One region of the Chitinibacter sp. ZOR0017 genome, then DNA from elsewhere that is predicted to be linked to it. Evidence: predicted binding sites of a transcription regulator. Region 1 holds the regulator's gene; each other region holds the start of a gene.
What was found. The regulator FNR, encoded in region 1, switches genes on or off when oxygen is low (the NO sensors DNR and NnrR bind a similar motif). The targets are predictions, from matches to a motif close to TTGATNNNNATCAA.
Positions count from the first base shown of each region.

Region 2: a site for FNR is predicted at 4,279-4,292, ahead of L991_RS15770 (biotin/lipoyl-containing protein). Genes of this name have one in related genera too.
Region 3: a site for FNR is predicted at 1,849-1,862, ahead of L991_RS11155 (bacteriohemerythrin). Genes of this name have one in related genera too.

Region 1 is NZ_JTLG01000021.1:65,026-71,857, forward strand. Features, by position in the region: gene L991_RS07305 (DEAD/DEAH box helicase) at 1-954, shown strand, start outside; gene L991_RS07310 (YkgJ family cysteine cluster protein) at 1,078-1,416, opposite strand; gene L991_RS07315 (GNAT family N-acetyltransferase) at 1,492-1,980, shown strand; gene L991_RS07320 (sulfite exporter TauE/SafE family protein) at 2,030-2,692, opposite strand; gene hemN (oxygen-independent coproporphyrinogen III oxidase) at 2,709-4,124, opposite strand; gene fnr (fumarate/nitrate reduction transcriptional regulator Fnr) at 4,276-5,022, shown strand; gene L991_RS07335 (hypothetical protein) at 5,041-5,724, shown strand; gene L991_RS17680 (PTS glucose transporter subunit IIA) at 5,807-6,292, opposite strand; gene nagE (N-acetylglucosamine-specific PTS transporter subunit IIBC) at 6,319-6,832, opposite strand, start outside.
Region 2 is NZ_JTLG01000045.1:271,607-278,438, reverse strand. Features, by position in the region: gene L991_RS15800 (sensor histidine kinase) at 1-367, shown strand, start outside; gene L991_RS15795 (LytTR family DNA-binding domain-containing protein) at 333-1,106, shown strand; gene L991_RS15790 (DUF2721 domain-containing protein) at 1,096-1,512, shown strand; gene L991_RS15785 (diacylglycerol kinase) at 1,575-1,946, opposite strand; gene L991_RS15780 (BPSS1780 family membrane protein) at 1,943-2,758, opposite strand; gene L991_RS15775 (acetate/propionate family kinase) at 2,963-4,150, opposite strand; gene L991_RS15770 (biotin/lipoyl-containing protein) at 4,310-4,795, shown strand; gene L991_RS15765 (hypothetical protein) at 4,751-5,635, opposite strand; gene L991_RS15760 (StlD/DarB family beta-ketosynthase) at 5,632-6,832, opposite strand, start outside.
Region 3 is NZ_JTLG01000034.1:9,221-16,052, forward strand. Features, by position in the region: gene L991_RS11145 (CDP-6-deoxy-delta-3,4-glucoseen reductase) at 1-229, opposite strand, end outside; gene L991_RS11150 (NAD-dependent epimerase/dehydratase family protein) at 292-1,212, shown strand; gene L991_RS11155 (bacteriohemerythrin) at 1,343-1,792, opposite strand; gene L991_RS11160 (HD-GYP domain-containing protein) at 1,895-3,259, opposite strand; gene tgt (tRNA guanosine(34) transglycosylase Tgt) at 3,379-4,491, opposite strand; gene L991_RS11170 (ABC transporter substrate-binding protein) at 4,672-5,427, shown strand; gene queA (tRNA preQ1(34) S-adenosylmethionine ribosyltransferase-isomerase QueA) at 5,446-6,474, opposite strand; gene aroQ (type II 3-dehydroquinate dehydratase) at 6,691-6,832, shown strand, end outside.

The DNA of each region.
Region 1 (6,832 bases):
GCGGCCATGCACGGTGACCTGGCTCAGCGCGATCGTCGCCGCACACTGGATCGTCTGCGTCGCGGCGACATCGACACACTGGTGGCCACCGACGTGGCGGCACGCGGGATCGACGTGGCCGGCATTAGCTTGGTGATTAACTTTGATCTGCCACGCTTTGCGGAAGACTACATCCACCGGATCGGTCGTACCGGCCGGGCTGGTCGCTCTGGCGTGGCCGTATCACTGGTGACGAAAAGCGATTTCTCGCTGCTGACCAAAATCCGCCGCCAATTCCAAATCGAATTTGGCGTGCAAGAAATCGAAGGTTTGGAAGCACGCTTCCAGCCAGGCCGTGGCCACCAAGGTGGCGATCGTCGTGGCGCGGGCGGCCCAGGCCGTGGCCGTGGTCGCGATGGCGGCTACAACAAGAGCTTTGGTGGCTATAAAGGCCAGCGCCAACGTGAAGACGGCCAACGTCACACTGAAGGTCATCGCAGCGAAGCGTCACGCGGCAGCTACGGCGAGCGCGAGCGTCAACCACGTGGCGAAGGCTTTGGCGGCCAGCGCGAGCGTCAATTTGACAATCGTGAATCGCGCGGCGGCTACGGCAATCGCACCCCTCGCGGCGGCGAATTCGCCGGTGACCGTGCGCCACGTGGCGATTTCGATCGCGCTCCACGCGGTGATTTCGGTGGCGAGCGTGCTCCACGCGGCAACTATGGTGGTGATCGCGGCGATCGTGGTGGTCGTGATTTCGACCGCGCACCGCGCGGCGATTTTGGCGGCGAACGTGCGCCACGCAGTAACTTTGATCGCGCGCCGCGCGGTGATTTCGGTGGCGAGCGCGCCCCACGCGGTAACTACGGTGGCCAGCGTGAGCAACGTGAAGGCGGTCAGCGCGAAGTTCGCGCTCCACGTGGCGATTTTGGCGGCAAGCCAGATGGCAAACGGGGCGGCGGTCGCTTTAGCTAAGCATCACACCTTACCCAATAAAAAAGCAGCCTGCGGGCTGCTTTTTTATTGCCCGCCAGGGCTGCGCTTTGGGCTTGCTCAGTTGCGTGGCGATCGCTGAGCCCAACAGAATCGTACCAGCGCTTAATCGCCCGCAATCTCCAGCGGCGGCAGGCCATGCCGCGCGCGGGCGCGATTACAGGCCGCGCTATACACGCCGATTTCGGCCAGCGCGCCAAACTCGCGACAGGGCGATGGACGCTCGAAATAGATACCGCACGACACCCGCTCACCCACCTTGCCCACCAGCGCCAAGCACCGCGGCTGCGCATAATCGGTGCCGCGCATACGGGCGGTGTAGGCCGTTTCGTCATCCGCCAAGCTATCGGGCACCGTGCCGCCTTCGCTACTAAGCTCCGAGCGATCAAATGACACCCGGAACGCCGCACAGCAGGCGCCACAGCTCAAGCACACATTTTCCATATTCAGCCACCCGACCCAGCGATTACAATCAGGGCCGCATTCAATCCAATTCCCCGCCTGGGGTCAAGTTTTACCATGCTGATTCGCCCACTCTCCGCCGCCGATTTGCCAGCGGTTGCCGCCATTCAAGCCAGCTGCTACCCACCGGAACTCTTAGAGCAAGCCGAATGCTTTGCCGCCAAAATTGCCTTTTCGCCCGCCAGCCACTGGCTGGCCGAGCGCGATGGCGAAGCGCTAGGGTATTTGTTTTGCCACCCCTGGCAAGGCTGGCATCCACCCGATCTCGATAGCCGGCAGCTTTACTGGCCACAGCCACAGGCCGCTGCGGACTGCTTTTATCTGCACGATCTGGCCGTCGCGCCCAGCGCGCGTGGGCTTGGGGTGGCTGAGCAATTGATTGATACGGCACTGAGCTGGGCGCGGGCACAGCAACTACCACGCGCGATGCTGATCGCGGTGGGGCGCGCACCGGCATTCTGGCAACGGCATGGCTTTGTGGCCGAGCGCAACGGCGCTGATCTGCGCAAATACGGCGCCTCCGAGTTAATGAGCCGCACACTGTAGCTAACCAAGGGGTATTGCCAGCTAAATCAGATAAGAAAAGGGCTAAATATTAGATACCCAGCAGGGTATAAAGCTGCCACAGCGCCATCGCCACAATCAGCCCGCCGCACAGTGGCCGCACCCACGGTTTTTGGAGGCCTTGCTGTAGCTGGCGGGCAAACAAGCCCATCAACAATAGATTGGGCAAAGTTCCTAGGCCAAAGGCCAGCATCACCCCCGCCCCGTGACTGGCACTGCCGCTCGCCAGCGCGGATAAAGAGGCGGTGTACACCAGCCCGCAGGGTATCCAGCCCCACAAGAGGCCAATTAGCGGTGTATGCCACAACGAACGCACCGGCAGCAAGCGCCGCATCAGCGGCTGCACTCGCCGCCACAGCGGCTGCCCCAAGGCTTCGACGCGAGTGAGCCAGCGATTTACGCCGGCGATATACAGCCCCAGTAATAGCAGCAGCAGATTGGCGAGGATAAACAGCGAGAGTTTGAGCGCCTGCAATTGCAAAAGCAGCGCAAAACTTGCCAAACCACCCAGCAAGGCGCCGATCAGTGCATAGCCGGCCAGTCGGCCCAGATTAAAGCCCAGCAAATACGGCCAGCGAGCTGTGGCCGGCAATTGCAAACTAAAGGCAGTAACAATGCCACCGCACATGCCCACGCAATGCCCGCCACCGAGCAAACCAGCCAAAAACAAGGCCAGCAGATCTACTTCCAGCACGCTATCCCGCCCACCGTTAAATCAGGCGAGAATACCGCGCTTGCGTCACCGTTGTCCGCAAATATCGATCAAATACCATGGCAATCGAACGGATCAGCAACCGGCCTTTGCCGGTTACAAACAGGCCATCGGCTTCGATCTGCAGCAAACCATCTTCAACCAGCGGTGCGAGCAGTTGCAGCTCGTCAGCAAAATACTCGGCAAAATCGATCATATAGCTGACTTCAATCGCCTGAAAATACAGCTCGAACTGGCACATTAGCGCCTGAATCACCGCCCGGCGAATCACATCATCGCGATTCATCGTCAGCCCGCGCTGCACCGGCAACTGCTGCGCATCCACCGCCTGATAGTACTCTTCCAGCGTTTTTACATTCTGGTAGTACTGCCCGCCTACCTTGCCAATCGACGACACGCCAAAGGCCAGCAAATCACAGTCGGCATGGGTAGAGTAACCCTGAAAATTGCGCTGTAGCCGTCCACGGCGCTGCGCCACGGCCAGATCATCATTCGGCAAGGCAAAGTGATCCATGCCGATCAGCACGTAGCCCGCCGCCAAGAGATCGCGAATGGCGTTTTGCAGCATATCCAGCTTATCGCTGGCGGAGGGCAATTCGGCCTCATTAATCCGCCGTTGCGGCATAAAGCGCTCGGGCAAATGGGCGTAATTGTAGAGCGCAATGCGATCCGGGCGCAGCGTCAGCACTTGCGCAATGGTTTCAGCGACACTAGCCACGGTTTGCTTGGGCAAGCCATAAATCAGATCAACACTCACCGACTTAAAGCCATGCATGCGGGCGGCTTCAATCACGGTGCGGGTTTCTTCTTGCGATTGCACCCGATTCACGGCTTCTTGCACCGCGGGGTTGAAATCTTGAATACCCACACTCATCCGGTTAAAACCCAGCTGCGCCAAGATGCGGATCATCGACTCGCCCACTTTGCGCGGATCAATCTCGATGGAGTATTCGCCTGTCGGCAATAGCTCAAAATGGCCACGCACCATCCCCAGCAGGCGCTCAAGCTGCGCCTCATTTAAAAATGTGGGCGTACCACCACCTAAATGCAGCTGACTGACCCGCGAGCGCTGTGGCAAGGCCTGCGCATACTGGGCCAGCTCGCGCCCGAGATAATCCAGATACACATCCGCTTTGCTGGTGTCTTTCGTAATAATCTTGTTACAGCCGCAGTAATAACATACGGTATTGCAGAAAGGGATGTGAAAATACAACGATAGCGGATTGGCTAGCGCGCCGGGTAAGCGTTGTTGTAATATCTGCTCCAGCTGAGGGCTGGTCATGGCTTGCGTAAAGCGATCCGCAGTCGGGTAAGACGTATAGCGCGGCCCTTTGCCGTCGTAACGCACGATCAGCTCGCGATCAAATTCGATTTGGCCGTTCGGGTGCGGATGCTGGCTTGTTACAAATGTCATCGTGACTCTACTCCGATTCTACCCCTGCAGAATAAGAGCTGGCCTAATCCTCTGGTTTGATTAAAATCAATTCATCGTGACAGCGCATGCGGTAATTAGCACGCGCTAGCGGTACAATGTTTCCCTGTTTTTGTTTTCTGGTGAGAAGTTGATGATTTCCCCCATCCAAGTACGCGACATGACCCCACGCCATCTGCGCAATTCATGTGTTAACTGCAGTTTGCGTGAGCTGTGTCTGCCCATCGGCCTCTCCCAGGATGAAATGTCTGAGCTGGATAAACTGATCACCCAGGCCCGCCCCATCAAACGTGGCGAGGCGCTGTATCGTGCCGGAGAGCCATTCCGCTCGCTGTATGCGGTGCGTCTGGGCTTCTTCAAAGCCAGCGTGATTTCTGAAGACGGCCGCGAGCAAGTCACCGGCTTTCACATGTCGGGCGAATTGCTGGGCATGGATGCCATCAGCACCGATGTACACACTTGCGATGCCATCGCCCTGGAAGACAGCGAAGTATGTGAGCTGCCATTTAGCGACATCGAAGACCTCTCGCGCGATGTACCGCTGCTGCAACGCCATCTACACAAAGTCATGAGCCGCGAAATCGTGCGCGATCACGGCGTGATGCTATTGCTGGGCAATATGAAAGCCGAAGAGCGCCTTGCCGCATTCTTGCTGAATCTGTCACAACGCTTTGCAGTACGCGGCTATTCATCCAGCAGCTTCCATCTGCGCATGACGCGGGAAGAAATCGGCAGCTATCTGGGACTGAAACTGGAAACCGTGAGCCGTACACTCTCCAAATTCCAGGACCAAGGTTTGATTAAAGTGCAAAACCGCTTAATCGAACTGGAAAACATCGACAGTCTGAAAAAACTCTTGAATACCTGTCACGACGAATAAAACACCACCGGGGGTATCATGCGCCACGCCCATTTGATTGCCCCCTCTAGCCTTATACCCCTAATAGCCAGCCGGTTGCACTGGCAAGCCCCGCGCCAAACAGCCTACTGCCTGCACCCGCTCAGCCAACAGCTACCCAGCATCGCCACGGATGAAGCAATTTTGCTGTTTCACCCCTGCTCTCCCTATCTGCAGCAACACTATCCTGAGCATCCGCTGTGCGAAGTCATCATCCTGCCCAGCCCTCTGGCCGGCCTGCACGGCTTTATGCTGGCGGCCAGCGGCGAGCATGCCGCGCTTGAACAATCTGTCGAAATACTGGATCTGCTCGCCCCCTTGGCCAATGGCTGGCTGCACCTCGGCCCGCGCGGCTGCGGCGGGTTTATTCAGCAGATCTGGCAGACGCTATTGCCGTCTTCGCAAAGCGCCGAACAGCAAGACTGGCAAGCCATCCTCAGCACATTGCAACAGCCCAACCCGTTTCAGCAGCAAGGGCCACTGCTAACGGCACTGAGCCATCAGCTCTTGCAACAACAGCTACAGCTCTCTACCCTGCGCGGCCTCGCCCATCGCTTTTTGCAGGATTTTCCACCTGCAGCATTTCAGGCACACCACCCACAGCTTGAGCAGGCCTTTGCGCCATTAATTAGCAACGAATACAGCCCCACTCACCAGCTGGCGCAACTACTCAGCCAGCAATAAGGCGAGCAGTCTCGCTCAAGCTCTTACAGGCGTAAGCAAATAAAAAAGCCACCCGAAGGTGGCTTTTTTATTACTCAACTACTTATTTGCTTTTGATGGTGTAGAGCGGGGTTTGACCTGCAACCACTGCGCCGCTAGCCAGATTGGCCAATGGGGCAAATTGATCAGCATTGGTCAATACCACCGGGCTGATCACCGATTTAGCATTGTTGCGCAAGTATTCCAGATCCAGCTCAAGCACCGGCTGGCCGGCTTTCACTTGGCTACCTTGCTCAACCAGACGGGTAAAACCTTGCCCGCCCAGCTTCACGGTTTCAATCCCGATGTGCACGATCAGCTCAACACCGGCATCATTGATCAGTGCGAAAGCATGGTTGGTGTTGAAGATCTTCACCAATTGGCCATCACACGGCGCAACAACTTGATTACCGGTTGGCAGAATCGCCACACCTTCACCCACTGCTCGGGTCGCAAATGCCGCATCGGGCACATCTTCCAGAGCTACCACCTCACCCGTTACCGGGGACAGCAGTACGATTTCGCCGGGGTTAGAGGCTACAACCGCCACAGCCGCAGGCTGTGGCGCAGCCTCTGTTACTTTTTTCCGGCCAGAACACCACGCAGCGCGTCAGCGATCAGTTCGGCTTTCGGCCCAACGATGATTTGTACGCTTTGTTTGTTCAGCTTGATAACACCACTAGCGCCAAGACGCTTGGCAGCAGCTTCATTCACCAGATCAGCATCATTTACCGACAGACGCAGACGGGTAATGCATGAGTCAACGTTGGTCACGTTAGCAGCACCACCAACTACATCCGCGTAGCCTTGAGCCAGTGACAGGGTGTCGCTAGCAGCTGGGGCAGCTACTGGAGCAGCAGCAGCAACGGCTTCTTCATCTTCACGACCAGGCGTTTTCAGGTTCAGAGCTGCGATCACAGCGCGGAATACAAAGTAGTAAATCGCGAAGAACACCACACCTTGAACGATCAGCATGATCATGTTCTGGGCCAGCGGGTTGCGGCTAGACAGAACAAAGTCAACCAGACCGGCTGAGAAGCCAAAACCTGCAATCCACTGCATTTGTGCAGCGATAAACACAGACACACCA
Region 2 (6,832 bases), on a different contig from region 1:
GCAATGGCACATCGAGCAAATGCCGAAAAAGGCATTGATTCCGCCACTGATTTTGCAGCCGTTGCTTGAGAATGCGGTCTACCACGGGATCGAACCCAGTATCGAAACCGGCACGATCCATATCAACGCTTTTCGGGTCCGCAACGAGGTCCACATTGATATCCGTAATCCCTTGGTCCCCAGTGCCGTACAGAGAATCGGTAATGGCATGGCCCAGGATAATGTGCGAGAAAGATTGCTGCTGTACTTTGATGCTGAGGCAAATCTGAGCATTCAGCGTGGAAATGACTATTATCAAATACATATCGTGCTGCCTTTTCGGGAGCTGAAGCATGAGCAAACCGCTGCGTCTGTTTTTAGTCGATGATGAATTACCGGCTCTTGCCCGCTTGCAAGACCTGCTGGCCGATTGCGCCAGCGAGTGTCCGCATACCGTGGTGGGCACCGCCACCAATGGGATTGCGGCGCTGCCGCAAATCGCTGAACACGACATTGATTTGGTGATTCTGGATATTCAGATGCCACAAATGAGCGGGATTGAAGTGGCACGCAAACTGCTGCAGCTGGCCAAACCGCCAGCCGTGATTTTTGCTACTGCCTTTGAAGACTACGGTGTGGCGGCTTTTGATGTCCGAGCTGTGGATTACCTGCTCAAACCGATTCGCACCGAGCGCCTGCTGGCGGCACTGCGTCGTGCGCTGGAACTGCGTCAGCACGCTGGCGAGCCCATCCAAGTGACGCCGGCTAATGAAGGCGCCCGAACGCATTTTAGTGTCTCAGAGCGAGGCCGTGTGCACTTGATCCCGGTGTCTGAGGCGCGTTTTCTGAAAGCTGAGCAGAAATACATTACCCTGCGCACGCATGACCGTGAATATTTACTGGAAGACTCCCTCACCAAACTGGAAGATGAATTTGGATCAAAGTTTGTGCGAATTCACCGCAATTGCTTGGTGGCGCGCGATAGTATTGCCGGATTCGAGCGCGCCGCAGTGAATGGCGGCGAGGCGCACTGGGTGGTGGTATTGCGTGATGTGCCCGAGCGGTTGGCGGTTAGCCGTCGGCAACAGCACGTGATCAAAGAATTCAAGAAAGGTCATGATGGATAACTTCAGTATCAATACCCCTTCACTGCTCTTCCCCGCTATTTCCCTGTTGATGCTGGCCTACACCAATCGCTTTCTGGCCCTGTCCAGCATCATTCGCCAGCTGTACGAACACCACCGCGCCACCCCCCACGTTAATATTTTGCGGCAATTAAAAAACCTGAAAATGCGGGTTTGGTTGATCCGCTATATGCAGGCGTTTGGGGTAAGCAGCCTGCTGATGTGCATTATCTCGATGGTGCTGGTTTCGCTTGAACACAATGCCTGGGCGCAAGGCTTGTTTTTTGCCAGCCTCTTGATGATGGTGGGCTCTTTGCTGTTGTGTCTGATGGAAGTGATGGTGTCAGATGCCGCGCTGAAAATTCTGATGTCGGATCTGGAAGACGATATTCGCCAACATCAGTCATAAGCAGCAATGTGGGCAATAAAAAACGGGCCGAGGCCCGTTTTTTTGCGTCTGTGGTGTGTGCTTTAGGCCAGCAAAACCAGCGCCCACATGGCGCTGAGATTCAGTAAGCCCACCAACTGCGCGGCACTGCCTAGGTCTTTTGCGCGTTTGGCCAGGATGTGTTTTTCCAGCGAAGTATGGTCAACCGCGGCTTCCACCGCTGAATTGAGCAGCTCGACAATCACGCAAGCGAGGTGGCTGCCCACCAGCAAGGCTTTACCCCAGACCGGCACCGGTAAAAACAGCGCGATCGGAATCCCGACCAAAGCCAGCAGGGTTACTTGGCGAAATGCCGCTTCATTTTTCCAGCCGGCCGCGAGGCCATCTAGCGAGTAGCCCAAGGCGTTGAATACGCGCTTGATCCCAGTCTTACCTTTAAATGGACTTTCGCTCACAAATGATCTCCAGTGGGGGTTGTAGAGACAAACACATCGGCATAACACACATAACTACTAATCAGCACCAGCGGCATGCATAAACACCAAACCACAAACATCGGCAAATCGGCCAGCAAGGGAATGCCGCTCAACAATTGATTTAGCTGAGTACCTAACATCAGGGCGGCAAACAGAATCACGGCTAGTAGCAAAGACATCATCATCAACGGCAGCCAATTACGCCAAAAGCCGACCCAAGACATTTTCATCGCTTCACCAGCGGATAGCTGATCCAGCATCACCAAGATCGGCGCATAAAAATAGGCGCTGTATACCCCCAGCAAACCCACCAGCAGCAGTACGCCAATTGGCCACAAATGCCGGATTTGCTGCAGGCTTTCCAGCTTTTCGGGCAAGGCGCCAATGAGGCCGATGCTATGCAGGATGCCCGTGAGCATCGATACTGCCACGACTACCGCAAAGCCGCCGAGGATATAAAACCCGCCCACTTTCGCTAGCTCACTGGCTTTGGTTTTAAAGCCGAGGAATAGATCTTCCACCGGCGGTAATTGCCCAGCTACCGTGCGCTGGGCTGCCACCGCAATGCCGCCCAGGAAAATCGGCGCGATGATCACACTCACAACAAAGCCGAGCACAGGCAGCAAGCCGGTCAGCAGCATCAGCCCAAAAAACAGCGTGCTAATTTTTAGCCACGGCACTGGGGCCTGCCGGTAAAGCTGATACGAGCGCTGCAGCCAAGCCCAGCCGGCCGCGAGCGGTCGTTTGCGTGGCTCAAGGGCCAGATCAATGATCACATTCTGATCGTGCATTTCACATCCAATAGTCTTGATTGACGCTAATGCTAGCAGCAAGGCCCAGTGTCGGCTATTTTTCATCGGCATGATGACAGCGCCATGACAGGATCGCAGCTTAGCGTGGGAATATTAACTCAGACTTAAATCCCCGCACCCGGTTCCGGGCATGAAAAAACCGCGCCTTGCCGCGCGGTTTTGAGGGTTGAGCTTGGACGCGAATTACAGCGCGGCCAGTGCCTGACGGGCAATCATCAGCTCTTCGTTCGTCGGGATCACATACACCGCTACTTTGCTGTCGGCCAGCGAGATACGGCGTGGTTCGCCAGAGCGCACCGCGTTGGCCACTTCATCCAGCTCAACACCCAGCCAGCGCAGCTGGTGACAAACATTCGCGCGGGTAATGTCGTCGTTTTCGCCAATCCCGGCGGTGAATACCAGGCAATCCAGGCCACCAATCGCCGCGGCCAGTGAAGCTGTTTCGCGCGCTACGCGACGGGCGAAGTAGTCAGTGGCAAATTTAGCGCGTGGATCGCTCGATGCGTGCAGATCGCGCATATCGCTGGAAATCCCTGACAGACCCAACAGGCCAGATTCTTTATACAGCAGGGTTTCGATCTGTTTGGCATCCATCTTCAGATGGTTCATCAGATGCAGCAACACGCCGCCATCGATGCTACCGCAGCGGGTACCCATTGGCAGACCTTCCAGCGCGGTAAAGCCCATGGTAGTTGCTTGGCAGGCGCCACCCAGCAGGCCGGCCATCGATGAGCCGTTACCCAAGTGCGCGACTACAGTGCGGCCTTCAGCGGCACGGGTATCGATCTGTGGCAGGACACTGGCGATATATTCATACGACAAACCGTGGAAGCCATAACGGCGAATGCCTTCTTTCTGGGCAAAATCCAGCGGCAGCGCAAACATCTGGTTCAGTTCGGGCTGGGTGGTGTGGAATGCGGTATCGAAGCAGGTGACTTGTGGCGCATCGGGCAGCAAGTCTTGCAGAATCTTGATCGGCGCGATGTTGTGCGGCTCGTGCAATGGCGCCAGCGGAATCAGCGCTTCAAGGCCAGCCAGCAGCTCAGGCGTAACCCGCTCAGGTTTAGAATACTGCGTACCGCCGTGCACTACGCGATGGCCAATGACTTTGATCTGGCGACCGCCCAAACGTTGCTGTAGCCAGGCCAGCATATGGCGCAGTGCGTAATCATGGTTTTTAGGCACATCGGCAGGCAGTGTTTCGTTGGCGACTTTCTCGTCGTTGGCATCTTTGGCGCTGAATTTGGGCTCAACATACAGGCCTTCCATCTGGCCTTTGTACAGCACTTGTGGATCAGCCGCCGTCGTTTCAAACAGTGAAAACTTAATGCTCGACGAACCGGCATTAATCACCAAGACCAAATCGCTCATGAACGAACTCCTCAAAGGCGGAAAAACGACGTCGGCGAAGGTTGGCCCTTGCCGGCGCAGGATTGTTTAATGAATACTGCCTGACGACTATGTGCAGCATAGTCTAGTCGGCAAAGGCCGACATCGTATTGGCGAATATCAAGCCTTGGATAGTAAATAATGACAATGCGCTACACCACGCATCTGATTTGTGCCCCAGAATTACCCGAAGCTGCCGAAGTGGCCGTGTTTCACGTGAAACCGGGCCAGCAAGTGGCCGCGGATACCCGCCTGATCACCTTGCTGGCTGCCGATCAGGAATGGCCGGTGCTGGCGCCTGAGGCCGGACAAGTCAGCAGTTTGATGGTCGAGTATGGCGATTTCGTGAACAGCAATGATTTATTGCTGATGATGGAAATCGCCGAATTGCCTACCGGCGATTTACTGCTACCTGCCGATGAACCTGATTCAGCGCAAAGCGCCGCGCCCACCAGCCCTTCGCTGTTGGCTGTCAGCCCCGCTGCGGCCACCTTGGCGGCCAAGCTGGGGCTGGATTTGAGCCAACTGCAAGGCGTGGCCGTGATTGATGAGGTCGCGGTTTATGCCTTTGCGCGGCAGGAATTAGCCCTGCTCGCCCGCCTGCGCCAGCTCTTGCTCCGCCCGTAGCCGGCTGAGCAGGCAGTGCAGCATTTCGGTGGATAAGCCATGCAGCACCAGCCGGTGGCCGGCGCGCAGGGTGGATAGCGGCACCAGTGGGTGCTTGTTATTCAATAGCAGCAGGTGTTGGGGGGTATTGAGAATCGTGGCGGCATACACGCCCATGGTTTCATCCAGCTGCAGCGAGTTGGCCGCGCGCCAGAAATCATTGTCAGTCAGAAAGAGCTGATACACCGGGGTGAAAATCTCGATTGCCGTTTGTAGATCAATCCCATTCAGCCGCCCCTGCGGCATATCGGCCAGCGCCAGCGGCGGCTCGCTAATCATGCTGAAATCCACCGGATTTACCGGCGCCAGCGTTTGGCCGCTGGCTTGCAGCGCCTGATTTAAGCGAATAACAAAATTGAATAGATTCAGGTCGTGCTTAAGAAACAGCTCATCTTCCAGCGCATCGATGTCAGCCGGCTTGAGTGGCGATAGCGGCACTTCAACCGGCGCATTGCGGGCCACAAACTCGATGATCTGCGCGCCCAAGTGAAAATGGCGCAAGATTAGCCAGTTGGCCTCGGGTGAAACAAAACCCTTCAGCCCCCACACCAGAATACGGTGCAAGAGTTTCGAGGCCGCCCATTTTTTCGGCAGCACGATTTTGCACAGCTGAATTACAATGATCAGCAACCGTGCCAATGGCCGTACCAGTGGCAGCAGATATTGCCGTGATGGCGAGGCCGAATCCGTCAGCCAGGCGCGCTTAACCGGCTCGGGCAACGGGGTACTCTGGTCGAGATACAAGGCCTGCCAGGGGTTAGGGTCGCGGGGGTCGTGCGGTGCATCCAGAAAATGGCTCATACCGGCTCCTGAATATGGTCGAATTGCATTAAATACAGCTGCGCGGTGCGGCGCGCCGTGGCGTAGATGGCGTCAGCGGCCTCGGGGGCTAAGGCCAGGGTGATCTCCACCGCGGCCAGCCAGCGTGCCAAGTGGTGCTCGTCGTTGGCGCCGTGATATTCCAAAAAGCGAAAGGCTTGCGGCGGCAGTGCCACTTGCTGGCGCAACAGTGGCAACAGCGCCGGCACAATGCGCTGGCCGGTGCCTTCGATGATATAAATCGCCCCCAGCAGCCCCACCGGATTGGGCGTGGCAGCCAACGCGTGCAAATAGCTATTCAGCGCCTCGCCGCCGGGATTACGCCGCAGCGCATCTAAAGGCTGAGTGCCGCCAGCGGCTTGATAATCCTGATACAGAATCTGGAAATCATTTTGCTCGTCGCTGGCGTGCAGATCAATCAGCGCGCCCAACGCGGCAAAATCACCGCTGAGCGAGGCCACTGCTTCGCGCATCCAGAGGCTGCCCTCCCGCACTTGCGGCACCCATTGCGCAGTCCAGTTGCGATAGGCCGCCACATCAAAGCGTCCGCTCACCAGTTGATGAATCACCGGTGTGCGCCACACTGATGAGCGATAGTCCTGCCACAAACTAGCCAGCCGGCCGAGTAATGGCTGCAAAGGCTCGGGCGCCTCGCTCGGATTGTGTGGCGCCTGGATATTGGGGGTATGTAGTTGGAATGATTTAACTGTATTGGCCGTGGCCTGATACTTGGGCTGGGTATTAGGGTTGCTGCCGGCGTCTTCCACTTCAAACAGCATAAATGCGGCGGTAATGCGGCCTGATTCGGGGATAAAGCAGAAAATCTTCTCCCCAGCGCGCAGGGTTTTCTGCTGCAAAAACTCCGCCAGCATAATAAAGATCGAGGCTGCCCCGGTGTTGCCGCGGCTGCTCAGATTGCTATACCAGCGCTCGGCCGGGATGGTGAGGCCCGCCTTGGCCAGCAGATCTTCCACCACCGGCATAAATTTGGCCGAGGAATAATGGCAAAGGAAATGATCGACCTGTGTCGAGTGAATCCAGCCCTGGTCAACCAGCTTGACGTATTCATGAATGCAAACATCAAATAGATGCGGCAGCAGGCGGATATCCTGGCGCAAAGCCAGCGCCCCTGCGGCTTCGGCCTCGGATGAAGACGGGAAATCCAGAAACGACGTACTG
Region 3 (6,832 bases), on a different contig from region 1:
AAAATAGCGCCAGTCCATTGGCCTGATCGGCGGCAGTGAGCGCCGTGGGCGAATGATCGCCATGCACGACCTCGCCTTGCAAAACTTTGCCTTTGCAGGCGCCACAGGAGCCATTCTTGCAGCCATACGGCATATTGAACCCCTCACGCATCGCGGCGTCGAGCAGGGTCTCGCCGTCAAACACACTCAGTTGCTGGCCTGATGGTTCGATGATAAGTTGTTTACTCATTATTTCTGGATGTCCGACAAGTGCGAAAAAAACGCTTGTTAATCATTGGTTGTGGCGATATTGTGCAGCGGGCTCTCCCATGGCTGCAACGTCGTTTCAAGGTGTATGCTACGGCACGCACCGCAGATAAAGCGCTAGCACTCAATACCCTGGGCGTGTATCCAATTCGCGCGGATCTGGATCAACCGCGTACCTTGCGCCGCCTGGCTGGGCTGGCCAATTACTGGCTACACAGCGCACCGCCGGCCGAAGCGGCTGGTGAACCACGCACCCAGCACTTGCTCGCGGCCTTGCTACGCCCGCGGCAAGGCCGCTCAGCGCCACGCACGACGAATCGCCAATTGGGGATTTTAACACACTCCCCTCGCCGCGCCGTTTACATCAGCACCAGCGGTGTGTATGGCGATCATCAGGGGCGCTGGCTCACCGAGAGCAGCCGGCAATTGGCGCGCACCACACGCGCCCGCCGCCGGCAATGGGCTGAGCAAAGCTGGCGCGCCGCCGCTCGCCGACAAGGCCGCGCAGGCCGACCATTGCGCGTGAGCCTGCTACGCGCGCCGGGCATTTACGCCCTCGATCGTTTACCCACCGCGCGGCTGGCCCGTGGCGAACCCGGCATCGTCGCCAGCGAGGACAGCCTCAGTAATCATATTCATGCCGCCGATCTGGCGCAGGCCATGGTGCTGGCGCTGTTTCGTGGCCGGCCGCTGCGCAGCTATAACATCGTCGATGATGCGCCCCATACGATGGGGGAATGGTTTGATCAGGTGGCCGACTTTACCGGCCTGCCGCGCGTCGCGCGCATCAGCCGCGCCGAGGCGCAAACCCAGCTCTCGCCCACCATGCTGTCCTATCTGAATGAATCACGGCAGCTCAGCAATCAGCGCGCCAAGCGTGAACTACGCTGGCGGCTGCGTTACCCCAGCACCGCTGATTTTTTTGCTGCCCACACTGGGGAGTATGTGGCTACACGCAAATACTGATCTAGCCTACAGCCAGATACATGGACATGTATCTGGCGTACCTCTTCCAATTTAAACCGTGCGCGCAATACACAACCCGGGTCGCTGCATGCAAGGCTAACACGGCATTCCAGCTAGCCGCCGCTCGGGCTTACGACCACAGCCGGCCAAACCAGCTTTTCTTTTCCCAGGTTTTCTGTACGCCGCGCGATAAGAAGTGCGATACATAGCGCTGATCGCCTTCCATGATGTGATGGGTGAGCCAGTTGCGCAGAAAATGCAGCAATTCAAAGGTAATGGCCTCACCTTCGCGCATCCGCTGCTGCAAGGTATTCACCTGGCTGATCAAATCTTCGTGATGACCTTTGTGGGTTTCATACTCGGGATAACCCAAAATCCGCATCAAGCTCTCTTCCACCGCAAAGTGAATGCGGGTGTAATCCACCAGCCGGCCCAATATTTCGACCGAGGCTTCGCGGCCATGATGCTGGCGGATGGCATCGTGCAGCTCGTTCAGCAAATCCACCAGTACTTTATGTTGTTCGTCGATTTCTTGAATGCCGACCGACAGGGCATCGTTCCATTCGATCAGTTTGCTCATTGTTGTGATCTCCAGTCGCTCAAGCCTGCATACTGCCCAGCCCGACAAAACGGCCTTTGACCTACATCAAACTGTCACGAAGGATAGTGCGTGCTGTGGTGCTCAGGTTGCAGTGGCGGCGCCCTGCCCGGCCAGCTCGCGCTCCACCACTTGCTGCAAGGCGGCAAAGCACAACGGATCGAGCGCATCGCCCACCATTTGTTGCATCAGGTGCAGGGTATGTTCGGGCGTATTGGCCGGATGGTAGGGGCGCTCGGCGCTGATGGCATCGAAGATATCGGCGGTGGTGATAATGCGGGTCTCCAGCGCGATCTCGTCGGCCGCGAGCCCACGCGGATAACCACGCCCGTCGAGCCGTTCATGGTGGGCGCCGGCCACCCGCGCCAGATCACGAAAATGCACGATTTTGCTCAAAATTTCTTCGGTCAGTCGGGCATGCTGTTGTACCGCAAGAAATTCGTCGGCCGTGAGACGGCCCGGTTTTTCCAAAATCGCGCTGCTCACACCCAGCTTGCCCACATCGTGCAGCAAAGCTGCGCGGCGAATCCATTGCCGCTGCTGTGCATCTAGCCCTAATTCAATCGCGATCATTTCGGCGTAAAAGCCCACCCGCTCGCTGTGGCCAGCGGTAAACGGGCTCTTGGCATCCACCACCTGACCAAAGGCCGAGGCAATGGCATCCATATAATCATCATCCAGCGGCAGGCTAAATTGCGCGGGCTCGAGCTGCAGCACGGCTTCGGCAATCATCGGCTCGGCCAGCATGCGCCAGAACGCCGGGTCGGCCGCTACTTCGTGAAAAGCCGCCACAACATTGGGGTCAAACCAGCTGCCCGCTCGCGCCTCAACTTCAGCCAAGGCAGCCGCGGGCCCATGCGAGAAATGAAACACATCCACCACTTGCGCCAGGAGCGCAATCCGCGCATACAAGGGAATGGCCGTACCGGCTAGTTGCTCCGGCCGGCCGCTGCCATCCCAATGCTCATCCAGCGAATGAATGCCCAGCGCCACCGGTTCGGGAAAACGCAGCTGCCGGGCAATGCGCGCACCACGGTCGCAGCGGGTTTGAATCAGCTCATTGGCAATCGTATCGCCATTACGCATGATGTTCAGAATGGCATTCAGTCGGCGGGTCCAGCTTTCATGCTGACCGGTATGGCTAAATACAAAACCCAGCACCTGCGCCAGATTACCGCCCACCAGCTTAAAGTCGCGCTTGAACGATTGATCATCGGTGAGATACAGCTCGCAAATGCGCGCCGCATTGCTGCTACAGCCCAGATCTTTGAGCAGCAGGGTGTAATAGAGCTCCCACTGCGCTTGCTCGGCAATCCCTAGCTGCCGACCGATGTGCATGCCAATCCAGCAGCAGCGCACGCAATGCCCTTGCGGCTGGCCTTCGGTCATGTCCAGCGCGTAGGAAAAAGCGCCAAGAATTTCGGCTAATTGCACAGAAGAGTACGGCATGGCGGGCTAAGCAGGGTGAATCACAGCTTCACCATAGCGCTGGCACGGCCGCTTTACCAGCCGGCAACCGGCAGAAAAAAACCCGCCGGCGGCGGGTTAGGTGTGCAGACGGTAAGCGATTAATCCGCGCCACGGGGACGATCCGCGTGGAATTTGGCCACAAACTGCGGAAACTGATCCACCTCGATGGCATCGCGCATTTCCTGCATCAGCACCTGATAGTAATGCAGATTGTGAATGGTGTTGAGCTGCGCGCTCAGGATTTCCTGGCTGCGGAATAAATGATGCAGATAGGCGCGGCTAAAGTTGCGGCAGGTATAGCAGCTGCAGCTTTCATCCAGCGGGCGCTGATCTTTTTTGTAATGCGCGTTTTTGATTTTGACATTGCCATAGCGGGTGAACAGCATGCCATTGCGCGCATTGCGGGTCGGCATCACGCAATCGAACATATCGATCCCTTGGCTCACCCCAAACACCAAGTCTTCCGGCGTGCCCACCCCCATCAGATAGCGTGGTTTATTCGCCGGCAATTTCGGCGCAGTGTGCGCCAAAATCCGCGCCATATCTTCTTTCGGCTCACCCACCGATAAACCGCCAATCGCCATGCCGTGGAAATTAAGCTCATTTAGGCCGGCCAGCGATTCATCCCGCAGGTCTTCGTACATGCCACCCTGCACAATGCCGAACAAGGCATTCGGGTTTTGCAGCCGATCGAATTCATCTTTCGAGCGCTTCGCCCAGCGCAGCGACAGGCGCATCGAGTCACCCGCCTGTTTGCGATCTGCGGGGTATGGCGTGCATTCATCAAAAATCATCACCACATCAGAATTCAGTACTTTCTGAATGCGCATTGATTCTTCTGGCGTCAGAAAGAGCTTGTCGCCATTCACCGGGCTTTGAAACTTCACCCCTTCTTCGGTGATTTTGCGCATCGCACCCAAGCTAAACACCTGAAAACCGCCCGAGTCGGTCAGCATGGGTTTATCCCAGCCCATAAATTGATGCAGGCCGCCAAATTGCTCGATCACTTCCAGCCCCGGGCGCAGCCACAGGTGGAAAGTATTGCCAAGGATGATCTGGGCTTTGATTTCATGCAGATCGCGTGGCGTCATCGCCTTCACGGTGCCGTAAGTGCCCACCGGCATAAACACTGGGGTTTGAACTACGCCGTGGTTCAGCGTGAGCGTGCCGCGGCGCGCACCGGCCGAGGTGGTTTTCAATTCGTAATGCATGGTCTTGATTTCCAATCAGAAGCGGCCAGAGACACAGTCCGGCGCAAGGCGGCAAGGTTAACGGCTGCGCCAGCCCAAGGCAAGCGCAAAATGCCGCACAGGCGATGATTTTCATTGGTGATTCACGCCAATGCACTACAATGAACATGCCAATTAAATCAGGCACTTATTAGGGAAAACATGTACTCGCCTCGCCACTGGGTTTCGCTCATTTGCTTTTGCGCCCTCGTCAATTCGCCAAGCTGGGCGGGTGAAACCCTGCGCATTTGCGCCGAAAACGATTGGAAGCCGTACTCTTTTGCCAAACAAGGCCAAGCCGCTGGTGCCTCGGTCGAACTGATTAGCGCTGCGCTCAACCAGCAGCGCATGGCCTTTACGATTGATAGCGGCAGCTACAACCGCTGCCTCAAACTTACCCAAGCGGGCCACTACGATGCAGTACTGAACGTGGCCAAAACCAGCGAGCGCCAAAATCAGTTTGTCTGGCCGCAGCTACCTTATCTGCACGTGAAATTGCACCTACTGGCGCATAGCAAATTAGCCAAAACCAGCACCGAGTATGGGGTATTGGCCGGCAAGCGAATTGGAACAACGGCTGGCTACGAATACCCTGAGAAGATGTTTTTGCAAAAAGACATCAAGCTGATCGAATCTCATAGCGAGCTAGCCAGCTTGCGCCGGCTGGCGGCAGGCAATATCGACTTTATCCTGATTTCGCAATCCACCTATCAGGCGCAGCAAAAACTACTCAATAACGCGGAAAATGCCGGAATCAGCGACTGGGGGCTGATTGATAATCTGGCGCTCTACGTGGCCTTTAGCCCCAAACTGCCAGACGCCGGCCGCTGGACGCGGGCGCTGGATGCGGGGCTGGCGGAATTGCAAAAGCGCGGCGAAGACAAAGCCATTTTCAATCGCTGGCACGCCCTGTATTAAGCGCGCCAGCCCCCTGCCTTAGGCTGCGGTCTGCGGCTCCAGCAACATCGAATCGCCATAACTAAAGAAGCGATATTCATGCGCAATGGCATGCTGGTAGGCATCCAGCATGGTTTGGTGACCGGCAAACGCCGACACCAGCATTAGCAATGTCGATTTGGGCAAGTGAAAGTTGGTGATCAGCCGGTCAACCACTTTGAATTGATAGCCCGGGGTGATAAAGATATTGGTATCGCCCGTAGGTTCGGCCAGCAGCCCTTGCTGCGACGAGGCTTCCAGCGCCCGCAATGAGGTTGTCCCCACCGCAATCACCCGCCGGCCGCTGGCTTTGGCCACCCGAATGGCTTCTTGGGTACGCTGCGGAATTTCATAGCGCTCGTGATGCATGGTGTGCTCGGCGATGTTATCCACGCGCACCGGCATAAAGGTCCCGGCGCCCACATGCAAGGTTAAAAACTCCACCTGCACGCCTTTGGCGCGCAATTCATCCAAAATCGCATCGGTAAAATGCAGCCCTGCGGTCGGCGCAGCCACCGCACCCGGATCGCGCGCATAGACGGTCTGATAGCGTTTGGCGTCTTCTTCGTCCGGCTCATGCGTAATATACGGCGGTAGCGGCAAACGGCCGGAGGCATCCAGCACTTCCAACACGCTCAATTCGCCCAGAAACTTGAGCTTAAATAAATCCTGCTGCCGCTCCAGCATTTCGGCAACAAAACCACCCTGAAAATGCAAAATGGCGCCCGGCTTGGGGGCTTTCGAGGCCTTGATGTGCGCCAGCGCATGCTGTTGATCCAGCACCCGCTCCACCAGCGCCTCAATCTTGCCACCGCTGGCTTTTTCGCCGAACAGGCGGGCTTTGATCACTTTGGTATCGTTAAACACCAGCACATCGCCGGCCGTGAGCAATTGCGGCAACTCGGTAAACACATGATCCGCCAGTTGCGTGCCATTCACATGCAATAAACGACTCCTGCCCCGCTCGGTAGGCGGGAACTGGGCAATCAGGTGCTCAGGCAAATGGTAATCAAAATCGGCAATCTGCATCGAAATCTACTCTGTAAGGTCGGTAACATTCACTGGGTAAATTATACCAGCGAAACCCTTTGTAACCCGCGCCAATCCTGATGTAACAGAATATTGCAAGCCACTTGGGCCGGTGTAAGACAGGAGAAATTAAAAAAAATTCACGGCTTTTTCTGGACAAATTCGGCGAAGTTGCGGCAAACTCCGACGATTCGAAGGGAATATAAGGATTGCATGATGTCGGCGAGCGACAAGATCCTGGTTCTGCATGGCCCGAATCTGAACCTGCTGGGGCTGCGGGAACCGCAGCATTATGGCAGCCAGACGCTGGCGCAGATCAACGCACAACTTGTCGCTTTAGGTACCGAACACGGCATCG